2 regions of the Sporanaerobacter sp. PP17-6a genome follow, and region 1 is predicted to be linked to the other one. Evidence: riboswitches for the same ligand, from Rfam matches in the RefSeq annotation. Region 1 holds a riboswitch; the other holds the start of a gene.
What was found. A riboswitch is a leader RNA that binds a small molecule or an ion and turns the genes downstream of it on or off. The one in region 1 is predicted to bind thiamine pyrophosphate.
Positions count from the first base shown of each region.

Region 2: another riboswitch for thiamine pyrophosphate. It lies ahead of thiT (energy-coupled thiamine transporter ThiT); the one in region 1 lies ahead of thiD (bifunctional hydroxymethylpyrimidine kinase/phosphomethylpyrimidine kinase).

Region 1 covers NZ_FMIF01000017.1:74,997-83,812, forward strand. Annotated here, with positions in the region: gene PP176A_RS08725 (uracil-xanthine permease family protein) at 1-322, shown strand, start outside; gene PP176A_RS08730 (GNAT family N-acetyltransferase) at 457-978, shown strand; gene PP176A_RS08735 (DUF523 domain-containing protein) at 1,021-1,470, shown strand; gene PP176A_RS08740 (Na/Pi cotransporter family protein) at 1,563-3,215, opposite strand; TPP riboswitch at 3,531-3,629, shown strand; gene thiD (bifunctional hydroxymethylpyrimidine kinase/phosphomethylpyrimidine kinase) at 3,696-4,514, shown strand; gene abc-f (ribosomal protection-like ABC-F family protein) at 4,827-6,707, shown strand; gene PP176A_RS08755 (metal-sensing transcriptional repressor) at 6,786-7,079, shown strand; gene PP176A_RS08760 (heavy metal translocating P-type ATPase) at 7,224-8,816, shown strand, end outside.
Region 2 covers NZ_FMIF01000002.1:228,421-237,236, reverse strand. Annotated here, with positions in the region: gene PP176A_RS02275 (Stp1/IreP family PP2C-type Ser/Thr phosphatase) at 1-473, shown strand, start outside; gene pknB (Stk1 family PASTA domain-containing Ser/Thr kinase) at 470-2,398, shown strand; gene rsgA (ribosome small subunit-dependent GTPase A) at 2,435-3,319, shown strand; gene rpe (ribulose-phosphate 3-epimerase) at 3,321-3,968, shown strand; TPP riboswitch at 4,019-4,121, shown strand; gene thiT (energy-coupled thiamine transporter ThiT) at 4,183-4,731, shown strand; gene PP176A_RS02250 (thiamine diphosphokinase) at 4,747-5,382, shown strand; gene PP176A_RS02245 (hypothetical protein) at 5,473-5,664, shown strand; gene rpmB (50S ribosomal protein L28) at 5,729-5,920, opposite strand; gene PP176A_RS02235 (Asp23/Gls24 family envelope stress response protein) at 6,140-6,496, shown strand; gene PP176A_RS02230 (DAK2 domain-containing protein) at 6,515-8,185, shown strand; gene recG (ATP-dependent DNA helicase RecG) at 8,237-8,816, shown strand, end outside.

The DNA.
Region 1 (8,816 bases):
ATTCTTTGAACCCTTATCCAATGCTATAAATTCGGTGCCATCTTCTGTAATTAACGGCGCATGTATATTTCTCTTTGGAGTTATCGGCGCTCAGGGAATTGCCATTATGATAAACAAAAAGGTTGATTTATTTAATACTAAAAACCTTTCGGTTATTGCAATAATATTAGTTATAGGTCTTGGAGGACATTATGGTTTCCCTGACAATATGATTCCTTTCTTTGGGATTAAGTTACCCGCTATTGCAACAGCAGCAATTGCAGGAATTATACTTAATCTTATTCTTTCTATAGGAGAGAAAAAAACCACTGATGAAAATTAGAAAATATATATTTATTTTCCGATAATCAAAAGGCAATCAGCAAACATTCAATTTAAGTTTGTTGGTTGTTTTATTTATATGGAAATGATGTTGAAGTTAAATTATAATAGAACGTAGATAGGGGGTGCAAAGAGTTGAAAAGGATTTTGGAAACAGAAAGAACTTATCTACGTGAATTGGCTTGGGAAGATTATGATGATCTATGTGAGATTCTGCAGGATGAGAAAACCATGTATGCATATGAACATGCTTTTAGTGACGAGGAAGTGAGAAATTGGCTTAATAATCAATTTCGAAGATATAAAAATTTTGGGTTTGGATTATGGGCTATGGTTGATAGGAATACCAATTGCTTTATAGGACAGATAGGACTTACCATGCAGAATGTAGAGAACAAACAGGAACTTGAAATAGGATATTTACTTAAAAGAAAATTTTGGCATAAAGGTTATGCCACCGAAGGAGCAATTGCCTGCAAAGAATATGCTTTTAATGTATTAAATAAAAATAGGGTTGTGAGCACTATACGAGATAATAACTATGCTTCTCAACATGTTGCCGAAAGAGTAGGGATGAAAATTGAAAAGCAGTTTATAAAGCATTATTATGATATGGACATGATTCATTATTTATATGTTATAAACAAGATAAAATAGATTATATTCATATATTGTATTAATAAAAGGAGGGGCGATAAGATGTATTTGGTAAGTTTATGTTTGGCAGGTTTTAATTGCAGGTATGACGGAAAAAGCAAAGGAAATGAAGGTATAATTGAATTGATCAATCAGGGCAAGGCTATTGCCCTATGTCCCGAGCAATTATCAGGATTGTGTACTCCGAGACTTCCATGTGAGATTATTATAGATGAAAGGGGAAACAGAAAAGTAATCAGGCAGGATGGAAAGGACCTCACCAAAGAGTTTATCGAAGGCGGAAATAGGGTTTTATCTATAGCAAAAGCTATGGGTATAAAAAAGGCAATATTAAAATCAAAGAGTCCTTCCTGCGGTTGTGGACTTATATATGATGGAACATTTTCAGGGAAAACAGTTCCAGGGAACGGAATAACAACTGAAATTCTAATTAAGAACGGTATTGAAGTTTATACGGAAGAAGATATACATAAACTATCAGGAAAGTTCTAATTTACCTTGATATATACTTTCCGTAAGTGGGTTTCAAGAAAGGCTTCCATTAAAACACAATATATTAATGGAAGCCTTTCTTATAAATTTCTCTAATTATTTCTTGGTATTCCTTGCAGTTCATCTTTAGAAGCTAAACATATTTTATATATATGATCGGCAATTCTTTCAAAATGAGTTATAATGTTTAAAAATATAATTCCTGATTCTACAGAACAAGTTCCATTTTCTAACCTTTTCACATGAGCATTGGAAAATTCTTTACATAGGTCATCGGCTTTGTCCTCAAGCTTTAAAGTTTCTATTAAAAGGGGAATGTCTTTTTCTTTTAAAACTTTTATAGTATTATCATACATTTTGATGACTACATTTTGAAGCTCATGAAGTTCATCTATTGCTTCGTTTGAAAACACAAGTTTTTTTTCAACTTTGATTTCTATAAGTTTTACAATGTCTTCAGCATGGTCTCCTATTCTTTCTATGTTGTTAATACTGGTTATCATTGCCGGTACCATTATGGAACCCGAATCTGAAAGAGCTCTTTTAGATAATTCAACTATATAAGTAGTAATATCTTTTTGCATTTGATTTACTGTTTCTTCATATTCATGAACTTTATTTATCTTATCAAGTTCATTGTCGTAAAAGGCTTCCATTACATCCTTCAGCATCTGTTCAGATATTTCTGCGCCTCTTGTTATTTCTGATATGATAGCTTTAAAAGCAGCAACAGGAGTATCTAAAAGGAGTTTGTCCAAGTATATGGAAGGGCTTTCATAGTTAGGTCCTTTATCTTTAATTATAGTCTCTAAGAATCTTACATAGTATTTAGTTATAGGCAAAAATATAAGGGCACTTAAGACATTAAATATTGTATGAGAATTTGCTATTTGAGCTCCTATATCTGCGTTAGGTTGTATGTAATTTGTAACAATTTGTATTGCATGAACAAATTGAGGCAAAATTAAAGCAGCAATCAAGACACCGGAAATATTATAGATAGTATGTGCCCAGGCTGTTCTTCTGGCATTTATGTTTCCTGTCAAGCTCGCAAGCTGAGCGGTAATACAAGTGCCTATATTATCTCCCAGCATAATACAGACAGCAGACTTTAAATTTATTAGATTTGCTTTTCCCAATATCATTACTAAACCTACAGTGGCACTACTACTGTGAACCATAGCAGTAGCAAAAGCACCCAGTAATATTCCTATAACGGGAACGGATGCGTAGGTCTCAAAGAAGTACCTTAAAGTTTTACTGTGTTCCATATACGGTACTCCGCTGTTTAATATTTTTAGCCCTAAGAACATCATTCCAAAACCCATAATTGCATTACCGATATTTTTGGCGGTTTTATTTTTACTGAAAAAATTTATTCCGAAACCAATTCCGAGTATTGGAAGAGCTATATCCGTTAGCTTAAAATCAAAACTCAAGGCCATAAGTTGAGCCGTTATAGTAGTGCCGATATTAGCTCCGTATATTATTCCTATGGCTTGAGAAAAATTCATAAGACCCGCATTGACAAAACCTACAGTTAGTACAGTCACTGCGGTACTGCTTTGAACAAGGGCTGTCAGAAAAGTACCGACTAAAAACGCACTCCATATTCTTCCTGTCAGAACGGAAAGCATTTTTTTCATCATTTCACCGGAAGCCTTTTCAAGCCCGTCTCCCATTTTGTCGACTCCATACATTAATAAGGCAGTGCCTCCAATTAAACCATAAATTAACTCTGTCATAAATTTCCCCCAAACTATAAATTATTTTTATAACCCATAAAAAAATTCTATTTTGTCTTATTACAGACTTGACCCTAAATGGATTTCAAAAAAAGTTTTTGTTAATATATTAATGCTTTAATGGATACCTTTTCATTATATTACATAATAACTATACAGCAAATAAAAAAACTTATCAACACGAAAATATGGAAGATGCCTATTATGATTTTCATTCAGGAAAGTGTTAATATATTAATTATATGCATTATTATAGATAAATTTATCATGAAGCAATTGATTCTGAAAGTAAAAAGTGTTATTATAATTAACAAAAGATATTTGCGGGGGGACTCCTTTGAGTTGAGAAGGTAAAACCTGACCCTTTGAACCTGTTAGTTAAGACTGGCGTAGGGAAGCAAAATTTGTATGATTGTATTTAATAAATGGTGCTTGCCAAGATCGGCAGGTGCCATTTTTAATTTATAGGAGGAGATAAATTTGGAAAAAGTTCTTACAATTGCCGGCTCTGATTGTAGCGGCGGTGCGGGAATTCAAGCTGATCTTAAAACCTTTGCGGCCCATGGCGTTTACGGCATGAGCGTAATCGTATCGGTAGTTGCGGAGAATACATCCCGTGTTATTGATATACAGGATGTTGCTCCTGAGATGATTGAAAAACAGATTGATGCCGTTTTTGAGGATATCGGGGTAGATGCCGTAAAAGTGGGTATGCTTTCTCAGCCTTGTTGTATGAAAGCTGTAGCACGTAAACTTAAGGAGTATAAACCCCAAAATGTAGTGATCGATCCCGTTATGTATGCTAAAAATGGGTGTCCTCTCATGAATCCCAGTGCCATTGATATACTGATTCATGAAATACTTCCCCTGGCAGATGTTCTTACACCAAATATTCCGGAAGCAGAAAGAATTTCCGGAATACAGATAAATTCTGCTGAAGATATGGAACAAGGGGCAAAATATATATATGATTTGGGAGTGAAAAATGTGCTGGTCAAGGGAGGTCATGCTGTTGGAGATGCCTTGGATATTCTATATGATGGCAAACAGTTTTATTATTTCAGAGCACAACGTATCAATACAAAAAATACCCATGGTACAGGCTGTACATATTCTTCTGCCATTGCTTCCAACTTATCTTTGGGATTTGATTTGCAGGAAGCTGTAAGGAGAGCAAAGGAATATGTCACAACTGCCATTCGTCATTCACTTGCTATTGGTAAAGGCTGCGGTCCTACCCACCATTTTTATGATTTATATCAAAATGGATTGACCAAAACTATCATCAAAAATAATTGACAGTACTATATTTCTTACATATAATTAAAGAAGGTATTTAAATTATTAAGGGGAGCTTTACTAAATGAGCACAATATTAAGATGGATTGTATTTGAATCGAATATTAACGCAAATTTTTCTCTTTACGGGATAGGTGCGTCCAAAAATAGATTCAAGCTGCAAAAACCATATTAGTATTGAGGGATAAACATATTTAAACATGTCCAGTGGAACCCAAGGCTAATTTTGGCTTTGGGTTTTTTTATATATATTTTATGGTCGGGTGGGAAAAGGACGTTTGCAGCGTAATAAATATGGAAAGGAAGATAATAATGATTGAATGCAGTATAAATAATTTAATTAAATATTATGGTGCAAATAAAATATTTGAAAATATATCCTTTGAATTGAAGACAAACGAGAGAATAGGGCTTATCGGAAAAAACGGATGCGGGAAAACCACATTGATGAAGATTCTCATAGGAGCTGAAGATTATCAGGGAGGGAGTATAAATTTCAGTAAGGATACAAAGGTTGGATATTTAGATCAAATATTTGAATTCAAGCCGGATACGACTGTTATGGAAATATTTGAACTGGCTTTTCAGAAACTTTGGGAAATCAAGAAGGAAATGAAATCTGTTGAGCAGAAAATAAAAAAATTGAAGGGAGGAAATTTAGATAAAGTATTAAAAAGATACGGGTATCTTATGGAACAATATGAGATAAACGGGGGATACGAAGTTGAAACCCGTATAAACAAAATATATAATGGGCTAAATATTGCGGATTCATATAGGAAAATGAGATTTGAAGAATTAAGCGGAGGAGAAAAGACGAGGGTTATGCTGGGAAAACTTCTTTTGGAAGAACCGGACATTCTTCTTATGGATGAACCTACCAATCATTTGGATATTTCTTCTGTTGAGTGGTTGGAAGAGTTTCTAAAAAATTATAAAGGAGTTGTATTAGTCATTTCCCATGACAGATGTTTTCTCGATAATGTAGTGAACAGAATTATAGAGTTGCATTCTGACAAAGCGGAATTATATGATGGGAATTACAGTGATTATACAGCAGAGAGAGAAAGACGATTTTTATTGGAGTATAAGGCATACCAAAATCAACAGAAAAAAATCGATACAATGGAAAAGCAGGTTCAAAGATTTAGAATATGGGGAAAAATGAGAGATAGTGAAGTTATGTATAAACGTGCTAAAGAAATTGAAAAACGTTTAGGCAAAATAGAAGTATTGGACCGTCCCGTGTTGGAAAGCAGAAAGATCAGATTACCTCACCAAAAGGCGCAACGTTCTGGGAAAATTGTTCTTAAAGCGGAGATGATTGAGAAATCCTTTGGAGAAAAAATGTTGTTCTCTGATTTGTCCTTTACGCTATTTTATCAGGATAGATTATGTATAATGGGAAATAACGGAAGCGGAAAAACCACTTTACTGAAAATTATTTTGGGAAAGATACCGGCAGATAAAGGTTGCGTTTCCTTGGGAGCCAGTATAAAAATAGGTTATCTTCCTCAGAATGTAATTTTTAGAGATGAAGAAAAAACATTACTTGAATATTTTATAGAGGAGCACAAAGTTACTGTAAGTGAGGCAAGATCAGAACTGGCTAAAGTTTTATATTTTCAGGAGGATGTAAATAAGAAAATTAGAACCTTATCAGGAGGAGAAAAAAGGCGGCTGAAATTATGTTCTTTATTATATGAAGAGGTAAATTTTATGATTTTAGATGAGCCTACCAATCATTTAGACATGGATTCGAGAGAAGTATTGGAAGAAACTTTAACGGACTATGACGGAACTCTATTATTTGTTTCCCATGACAGATATTTTATAAGAAAGATTGCCGATAAAATCATGGTATTGGACAATGGAAATGGAAAATTATACCCAATGAATTATGATGAATATTTGGAAGAGAAAAAGAAGGATCTGGAAGTTGAATTTCCGAAGGAAAATATAAAAGAAGTTCGGAAAACACCCGAGAAGAAAGTTAAAATGCCGGATAAGAACCAGAAATTAAAAAAATTGGAAGAAGAAATGAATTCCATTGAAGAAAAATTAAATCTTATTGATGAACTTATGAATTTAAATAATTCAAATGCGGTACGGCTTAGTGAACTGTTTAATGAAAAAGAAACATTAGAGATGCAATTTGAAGAAGTATTTCTTGAATGGGAAAAGTTACAATAGATGAATACTATATGTATTTTTCTTGACAGAAAAACATATCAATGATAATTTATAATTATAATCTAATGGTGATTAAGTATGAAAGTAGGCGATAAAATGCGTCAATGTATGGATGCGGATAATTTGCATAGACGAATCAAGAAAATTGCTGGTCAGATAAATGCCATAGATAAAATGATTGATCAAGATGTTCCATGTGAAGATATTCTGATTCAAATCAATGCTGCCAAAAGTGCAATGCATAAAGTGGGGCAGATTATATTAGAAGGTCATTTAAACCATTGCGTAAGAGATGGAATCGAGCACGGAGATGCAGAAAAAACTATTGCTCAATTTGCAAAAGCAATAGAGCATTTTTCGAGAATGTCTTAGCATAAATAACAAAGAACAGTTGTTAGAATATAACGGCTGTTTTTTTATGACCCGTATTTTATTATTGACAAAATTATTTTTTTCCTATATTATATACATATAGGGGTATAGGTATGTAACATAGTAAAGAAAGAAGGTGAGCATATGGAATCTGTAAAGATTTTTGATAAAAATAAGGAAAAGCGAGACATATTTTTTCTTATAATTTCGGCTATTTCATTGATAATCAGTTTTTTTCACCTGAGTATTTTTTCTGTTGATGCAGCATGGGTTGCAATTATTTTTTGTGGAATACCGATTTTGAAAGATGCGGCTATTGGACTGTTTACTAAATTTGACATAAAAGCAGATTTATTAGTATCCTTGGCATTAGTTGCTTCCATATTCATTGGGGAAATTTTCGCTGCCGGTGAAATTGCTTTTATTATGGCCGTCGGTTCACTATTGGAAGAGAGAACGGGAGCAAAAGCACGTGCAGGAATTGAAAAACTGATTCATTTAACTCCTATGACAGCAAGAGTTATTAATGACGGAGTTGAGAGTGTTATATCTGCCGAGAAAGTCCAAGTCGGAGATAAATTGAGAGTTCTTGCAGGTGAAACTATTGCAGTAGACGGAATCATTGTCAGTGGACAAACTTCTATTGATCAATCAGTTATGACAGGGGAATCTTTACCGATTGATAAAGAGGTAGGTGACGAGGTTTTCAGCGGTACTGTCAATCAATTTGGTCCTTTTGATATGAAAGCTGTTAGAGTAGGTCAAGACAGTTCCTTGCAAAGAATGATTCGATTGGTAAAATCAGCTGATGCGGATAAAGCAGAAATTGTGGGAATTGCCGATAGGTGGGCAACATGGATTGTAGTTATTGCCTTAATGTCTGCTGTAATTACCTGGTTTTTTACCAAGGAGATTATTAGATCCGTTACTATTTTAGTTGTATTTTGTCCATGTGCATTAATATTGGCTACACCTACTGCGATTATGGCGGGAATTGGTAATGCTGCTACGCATGGTATTTTGGTTAAAGAAGGGGATGCATTGGAACGCCTCGCAAAAGTGACTCGGATTGCTTTTGATAAAACAGGAACGTTGACGTATGGGAGACCTTTTGTTGTTGACATAGTTAGTTTCAAGAAGGACATTACCCCTGATGAATTGCTGTCTTTAGCAGCATCCGCTGAGCTTCGTTCAGAACATCCGCTGGGGAAGACCGTAGTAAAGTACTTTAAATCCAAGTTTAATACATTACCTCAAGAACCATCATCTTTTCAAATAATTGCCGGGCATGGTGTAAGTGCAAAGATATGTAATCAAACAATTATTTCCGGTAATGAACAATTATTAAAAGAATGTTCAATTGATATCCCCCAAGAAATATTAAGTGCAGCAGAGAAATATAAAAACAACGGATGTACTATTATATATGTGGCGATAGATAATTGGGTTGCAGGCATAATTGCTTTCTCCGATATACTTCGTAACAATTTGGCAGTAACGATAGAGAGTATTAACAAAATAGGAGTAAAAAGCCTTTTACTGACCGGGGATAATGAACAGGCAGCTAATCATATAGCAAAGACAGCAGGTATTCCCGATGTATATGCTAATTGTCTGCCGGAAGATAAAATGCTGGCGATAGAACAATATCAAAAGAAAAATGAGTTTATTTGTATGATAGGCGATGGAATAAATGATGCCTTAGCATTGAAGAAGGCTTATATAGGCATAGCAATG
Region 2 (8,816 bases), on a different contig from region 1:
GTGAAGAATGTAATGGCATGGGGACTACAATAACTTTGGCATATTTTGCATCTGAGAGGCTCTACATTGGTCATATTGGAGATAGTAGAGCGTACATTATAAGAAATAAAGAGATTAGACAGTTGACGGAAGATCATTCTTTAGTAGCGGAAATGGTTAAAAACGGCAGTATAAGTAAGGAAGAGGCCCAAACTCATCCTCAAAAGAACATAATTACGCGAGCATTGGGTACAAGTGAAAATATTCAGATTGACATAATTATAGAAGAATTGATTGATAAAGACATAATACTTCTTTGCACCGATGGACTTACAAATATGATTACTGAGAAGGAAATTATTGAAATTCTTCTTGCTGATGATAATTTACAAAAGTGCTGTGAAAAATTAGTAGGAGAAGCCAATATTAGAGGTGGATACGATAATATTACGGCAATAGCCGTTAGGGCTAAGAGAAACGAGGTGATGAAATGATTGGAAAGTTGTTAGGCGGAAGATATGAAATTATTGAAAAAATCGGCGGCGGGGGTATGGCACTTGTATATAAAGCAAGATGTAGATTGCTTGACAGATATGTAGCAATAAAGGTTTTGAGAGAAGAATTCACTTCAGATGAAGAATTTATTAGAAAATTTAGGAGAGAATCTCAGGCAGCGGCAAAACTATCCCATCCCAATATAGTAAGTATTTATGATGTAGGTGTAGAAGGGGATATTTATTATATCGTCATGGAATATATAAAGGGCAAGACTTTAAAGGAAGTCATCAGAGAAAAAGGAAAACTTTCCTTCGAGGAGATGGTTGACTATTCGATTCAAATAGCAGAAGCTTTAGCCCATGCTCATGCCAATCATATTGTTCACAGAGATATAAAGCCTCATAATATAATGATTACAGAGGACGGAAGGGTTAAGGTAACGGATTTTGGAATAGCACGGGCTGCGACATCTTCTACCGTTACAAATACTAATAATGTTTTAGGCTCAGTTCATTACTTTTCTCCGGAACAGGCAAAAGGCGGATATACGGATGAAAAGTCTGATATCTATTCCCTGGGAATAGTGATGTATGAAATGATTACGGGAAGGGTTCCTTTTGAAGGGGAAAGCCCGATTTCCGTTGCATTAAAACATGTTCAGGAGGAAATAGTACCACCTTCTCATATAGACTCCACCATTAACAAAAATCTTGAAAAGATTATAATGAAATGTGTCAGAAAAGACCAAATGGAAAGATATAAAAGTGCAAATGAACTTCTGGTTGATTTGAAAAGAATTAAAAATAACTGGGATGATGACATGGTTGGAGAAGATGATGTTTCATTAGACTCACCTACCAGAATTATACCTGTTGTGAAGGAGGAGAGTCCTAAAAACATGAAGAAGAAAAAAAAGAGAAACGGAAACAATAGGGTTGTATTTTTTGCAATACTTGCTGCATTTCTTCTTGTGAGTGCCATGGCTTTCGGATTTTGGCAATTTAAAGATAAGTTTCTCTCTACGACCGTGAAAGTCCCGGATGTAAGGGGACTTCAAGAAGATAAGGCTAAGGAAATGATTGAGGCAGAAGGGCTGAAATTTTCGGTTAAAAGCAGGATATTCAATTCGGAATTTGAGGAAGGAGATGTCATTTCTCAAAGTGAGAATCCTGGAGATACTGTCAAGAAAGGATATCCTATAGAGGTTGTGGTCAGCAAGGGAAGTAAACTCGTAAAAGTACCTAATTTTAAGGATGAGGATATAAGCAATGTAGATTCCCTGTTGTCTGAGAACGGTCTTAAAGATGGCGGAGCAGATTATGAATTTGACGAAGAAATACCGGAAAATATAATTATAAGTCAGGACCCGGAAGCATATTCGGAGGTGTCTGAAGGTACAAAGGTACATTTTGTCGTAAGCAAGGGACCGAAAGTTAAAAACGTGATTATGCCGAAACTTGTAGGAAAGACCCTTGAAGAGGCATTACAGATTATAAAGGAAAAGGGCTTAACTAAGGGAGAAGTTGTACCTCAGCCCAGTGATGAAGTAGAAGAAGGCAGGGTTATATGGCAAAGCTACGAGCAGGGAAATGAAATTGAAGAAGGCACCGCGGTTGATTTATATGTAAGCAGTGGAAAAGGCGGAGGATCAGGAGACAATAACGGAGATAATGATGATAAAGACAATGCTGATGATAATAAAGAAATTTCCAGTGATTTGAATATAACAATACCTCAAGATAAGAGTCAAACCGAAGTTAAAGTTCTTAAAATAGACGGAGGAGCAAGTACTGTTTACTATGACAGGATTCACTATCCTTCCGACGGAACCATTGTTATACCTATAAAGGGAACTAAAAATACTAAGTTTGAAGTATACTTTGATAATACTTTGCAGGCAACCAAAACTTTGGTTGATTGATAATTTGTTTTTAATTTTTCATAAGGGAGGGCTATAATGCTGGAGGGTACAATAGTAAAGGGGATAGGCGGCATTTATTATGTAAATACAAAAATAGGAATGTATGAATGCAAGGCCAGAGGAATTTTTAGGAAAAAGAATATTACTCCCATTGTAGGAGATAATGTGTTAATCGATGAAAATCCCTCGGATCATACAGGGTACATGGTAGAAATCAGAGAAAGAAAAACGAAATTTGAAAGGCCTCCAGTAGCTAATATTACCCAAACTGTAATAGTTATGAGTATCAAAAATCCTGATATTAACCTGTGGCTTTTGGACAGATTTTTGATATTAGCCAAATATGAAAAAATAAAAGAGATAATATGTATAACTAAAAGTGATTTATGCGTTAACAAGGAAGAAATTAATTTGATAAAGAGAATTTACAATTCCGCCGGATATGAAGTATTGGGACTCAGCAAATTTTTTGATGAAGGAATGGATAGATTAAGAGAGATTTTAAAGGATAATATAACAGTATTTTCAGGGCCTTCCGGAGTAGGAAAATCTTCACTGCTGAATAAAATACAGCCGGATTTGAGTGTGCAGACGGGAGAAATTAGTCATAAGACTAAAAGAGGGAAACATACTACAAGACATGTGGAATTACTGAAACTTAAGGGCGGAGGCTATGTAGTAGATACTCCGGGTTTCAGTACTTTGAACATTGAATTTATTAAAAATGAATCAGATGTTCAGCAGTACTTTAATGAGATAGCGGAGAATAGTGGCAACTGTAAGTTTTCTGACTGCCTTCACTATAAAGAGGCTGACTGTGAGGTAAAGAGGAAAGTTGAAGATGGAGTCATAAGCAGGGAAAGATATGAAAATTATTTGAGATTTCTTCAAGAGATAAAAAGTAGCAAAAGGAGATATTAAAATGATAAAGATCGCACCATCAATATTATCTGCTGATTTCAGCAATTTAAAAGATGAATTGAAGAAAGTTGAAGAGGGAGGAGCGGATTTTATTCATCTGGACATTATGGATGGAAATTTTGTTCCGAATATTACTTTCGGACCTCCTGTGATTAAAAGAATAAGAAATGTAACAAAATTACCTTTTGATGCTCACCTTATGATAGAAAATCCAGAAAGGTATATAGATGATTTTGTAGATGCAGGGGCAGACATTATTACCGTTCATGAAGAATCTACCCGCCATCTTCACAGGACAATTCAGAGCATTAAGAATAGAGGAATAAGGGCAGGAGTAGCGTTAAATCCCTCAACCCCTTTAAATAATATTGAATATATCATGGAATATATCGACATGGTATTAATAATGACCGTAAATCCAGGATTTGGGGGTCAGTCCTTTATTTCGTCAATGAAGAGGAAAATTTTAGATCTTAAGGATATTATCGATAAGAGAAAATTAAACATTGAAATACAGGTAGACGGAGGAATAAAATTAGATAATGCAAGAGAAATAGCCGATCTGGGAGCAGAAATATTGGTAGTAGGTTCCGGAATATTTGCGGCAGAGGACCCAACAGAGGAAACAAAGAAATTTAAAAATATATAGTGAAATTTTATATGATTCATGTTATAATGAGGGTGCAAAATAAAATATAGTTTTAACACTAGGGGAGTCGTGATGACTGAGAGGGAAGTTAATCTTCCGACCCTTGAACCTGAAATGGATAATACCAGCGGAGGGAAGTGTAGTTGTTTATGATTAAAAACCCATTGCCTTTTCAGGTAATGGGTTTAATTTTTTATTAGGAGGGATTTATAATATGTCGGATTCAAAGAAATGGAGTACTAAAATGATTGCTGAAGGCGGAATAATGATTGCATTGGCTACTCTTTTAAGTTATGTAAAGGTGTATGAAGCTCCTCAGGGAGGTTCCATAACTGCCGGAAGTATGATACCTATCATGATATTTGCAATAAGGTGGGGAGTAGGACCGGGAATAATAGTTGGAGGAATATATGGTGTGCTTCAGTGTATACTTAATCCTCAAGTCTATCATATTGCTCAGTTTTTCTTGGATTATCCTTTGGCTTTCGCTTGTTTGGGTTTTGTAGGAATTTTTAATTTTAAGAGAGAAAAATATACGACAAAGGATTACATTGTACTTATAATAGGTATATTATTATCTGTAGGAGGAAGATTTATATGCCATCTTCTTTCCGGAGTAATATTCTTTGCCGAATATGCAGGAGGGCAAAATCCTTGGATATACTCTGCGGGATACCAGATGAGTTATCTTCTTCCAGAGTTTATTATATCGTCCATAGTAATGTCTATACTGCTGAAACCTTTGAGTAAACTTAGAAAATAAGATTGAGGGGATTTTATGAAGGGGCTTATTATATCAAACGGAGAAATTAAGAATGACAAATTGTTAAGAGATGTGGCAAGAGATTCGGATTATATAATTTGTGCCGACGGCGGAGCTGACTATATAGCCGATACATCTATCAAGCCAGACCTCTTGATAGGAGACTTTGATTCTATAGATAAGGATACATTTAGAAAGCTGGAAAGGGATAAGGTGACAATTAAAAAATTTCCCATAAAAAAGGATTATACGGATACGGAATTAGCCATCAACATTCTTATTGAAAAAGGTGCCGAAGAGATAATTTTTATGGGAGCAACGGGCTCAAGATTAGATCACAGTCTTGCCAATATTCATCTTCTCTATAAATTATATAAAATGAATATTAAAGGAACTATTGTTAATGAAAACAACAAGATATTTATCGGATATGGAGATATTGTTATTGAAAAAGAGGAAAATACCTATGTTTCAATAATCCCCATGTGGGAAAGGGGAAGCATAGTTACATTAAAAGGTTTCCAATATGAAACAGATAGAAAAAAGTTCGAATTTTCTTCATCCTATGGAATAAGCAACAGAATAGTCAAAGACAGAGGAGAAATTAAAATCGAGTCGGGAGAATGTATAATTGTTATATCCAAGGACTGATCTTCTTTATATGGAAAATACAATTTTGTAACTATAATATATATATCTGAATAATATGTAGTAAAGTTTGTGGCAAGAGGTGGTGGTTTTATGAGAGGGGGGAAACCTTGGCATATTAGACCTCCGCATAGATGTAGACGCGGTCCCTTCAGAATAATAGGATTGATTTTGATGATATTGGGAGGAATATTAATTATTAAGGTAATACCGATTAATTTTTGGCTTCTTATATTTGCTTTTGTTATATTCATAACAGGTCTTCTACTATATAAATGCGGATAGACACAAGGGGACGGTTCTTCCGTGCTGTTTAAACAGCACGGAAGAACCGTCCCCTTGTGTTAAATTATAATGCTCTTGTTACATTTCCGGATCTTAAACATCTTGTACAAACGTAAATCCTTTTTGGGGATCCATCAACAATGGCTTTAACTTTTTTTATGTTAGGAGACCAGGTTCTGCTGCTTTTTCTATTTGAAAAGCTAACCTTCTTCCCGAATGTTTTTTCTTTTCCGCATATTTCACAACGTTTTGACACAAGAAACACCTCCTCAAATCTATGCTGAATTTCATTATTTTTCATATGCTTTATTATTACAGCATATAATTATTCAATAGCAACATAATCTATTTTAACATAATAGATATTAAAAATGCAATACGTAGAATTAAATTTAAAAGATAAACAGCAATAGTTGAACTATTTGATATAATAAGGTAAAATGTAATCATATAAATATTTAGGAGGAGGTAGAATATGCCAGCGAAATTTAATGACGAATACGGATATATTTCCATAGATGATGATGTGATAGCAACAGTTGCAGGATTATCCGCAATGGAATGTTACGGAATAGTAGGTATGGCAACCAAGAGTGCTACGGAAGGCTTCTTTGAGTTATTAAAATGGGAAAATCTATCTAAAGGAGTGAAAGTTCACACAAATGAAACACATATAGTTGTTGATTTATTTGTCATACTTCAATATGGAATAAGAATGACGGTAGTTGCCGAAAATATAATTGAAAAAGTTAAATATAATGTTGAAAATCAAACAGGACTGAAGATAGAAAAAATAAATGTGTTTATTCAGGGTGTTAGGGTACAAAAGTAGTAAAGGAGGTACTTGATATTGAATAAGGAATATATAGACGGCCAGGATCTCAAGAAGTTATTCATAGGAGCAGCAAACTATTTAGATCAACATAAAGACGAAGTAAATTCTTTAAATGTTTTCCCGGTACCTGATGGAGACACAGGCACAAATATGTCCTTAACATTGAAATCGGCTGTAAAACAAATATTGAATCTTGAGGAATTAAGCGTAGATAAAGTAGCAGCAGCAGCAAGTAACGGATCTTTAATGGGAGCAAGAGGAAATTCAGGAGTTATACTTTCTCAGCTTTTTAGAGGCCTGTCTAATGGATTGAAAGGGAAGAAAGTGGCTTATATAAAGGATTTTGCGGAAAGCTTCAATATGGCTCAGGAGACCGCATATAAGGCCGTCATGAAGCCAACGGAGGGTACTGTTTTAACGGTAGCAAGAGAATGTGCCGACAAAGCAGCACAGCTAAGTAAAGATGAAAAATATATATCCGAATTTTTATATAAAATAATAGAATACGGTAATGAAGTGCTTAATAAAACTCCTGATATGCTTCCTGTACTTAAACAAGCAGGAGTAGTTGATGCAGGAGGAAAGGGGTTACTAGTAATACTTCAAGGTGCATATAATACTTTGAATACGGACGAGGAAATTGAATTTCATGAGACCAGTACAAGTGCAAAGACTCAGAGTCATAATATGAATTTCCATAAGGATATTGATACCAATGATATAAAGTTCGGGTACTGTACTGAATTTTTAGTAAATAATACGGATAAAAATCCCCAAGTCTTCAGAGAGGAATTAGCTCCCCTTGGAGACTCTCTTCTTGTGGTAGGGGGAGATAATTTTATAAAAGTTCATATTCATACAAATAATCCCGGTATAGTTTTGGAAAAGGCAGTAGAGATTGGAGAATTAAATGATATTAAAATCGATAATATGAGACGTCAACATCGAAGGCTTGTTGTTACCGAGGAAGAAGAAAAGAAAGCAGAAGAGAACGAAAAAGAAGAAGAAAATTTGGAAAATGATGAAATCAGAAAGTACGGAATCATAACTGTATCAATGGGGGATGGAATATCCGAAGTTTTTAAGGGATTGCATGCGGATTATATTATACCTGGTGGACAAACAATGAATCCCAGTACGGAAGATATATTGAATGCTGTTAATAAAATAAAGGCAGAAAATATTATTATATTCCCGAATAATAGCAATATAATTCTTGCAGCGGAACAGGCTAAAGAATTAAGTGACAAAAATATATATGTGTTTCCTACGAAGACTATCCCTCAGGGAATTTCTGCCCTGATATCCTTTAATGAAGAATTAAGTGTTGAAGAAAATATTGAGAATATGAAGGAAGCAATTGGGGAAGTAAAGACAGGGCAAATAACATATGCCGTGAGGGATACGGAGATGAATGGAACAAAGATTAAAAAAGGAGATATCATAGGAATCTCAAATGGAGATATAAAAGCTACAGGTCAAGATGTTCAGGAGGTATCTGAGAGGCTTTTAAACGATATGGTTGATAAAGATACGAGTATTGTAACTATATTCTATGGAAATGACACAGAAAAAGAGCAAGCTGATGAATTGGCTGGAAAAATAGAAAAAGAACATAATGACTGTGATATAGAAGTTATATATGGAGGGCAGCCTTTATATTATTATATTTTTTCGATAGAGTAATTTCTTCTTCCCCTATTTTTATAGGGGAAAATCTGTTTAAGAGGTGAAAAAATGGATAGATTATCAGCGTCTGTCCAATATGTAAAAGGTGTTGGACCCAAAAGAGCAAGCAGACTTAAAAAGTTGGGGATAGTAACGATAGAGGATTTATTGTATTACTTTCCGAGAACATATGAGGATAGAACTAAATATTCCAAAATTAGGGATTGCGCGGATGGAGAAAAAGTCAGTTTAAATGTTGTAATTGCAGGTTCTCCTTCTGTATTGAGACCAAGAAGAAAATTGTCTATTCTTAAAGTACCTGTAAAGGACAGTACAGGTGCTGCATATTTGGTTTGGTTTAATCAGGATTACTTGGCTGATAGTTTCTCTGAAGGAGAGGAAATATCGGTAAATGGAAAAATTAAAAGAAATAATTTCGAAACTCAGATAATATCTCCTGTTTATGAAAAAAGGAACAAGGGAAATAAAGTCGGAAGTATAGTTCCTATATATCCCGTGACTGATAAATTAAGCGTAAACGAAATGAATATAATGATTGCAAATGCATTGAAAGAATACATAGATGAAATAGAAGAAATTTTTCCCGATGACTTATTAAAATCCTTTAATCTGATTTCTATAAAGGATG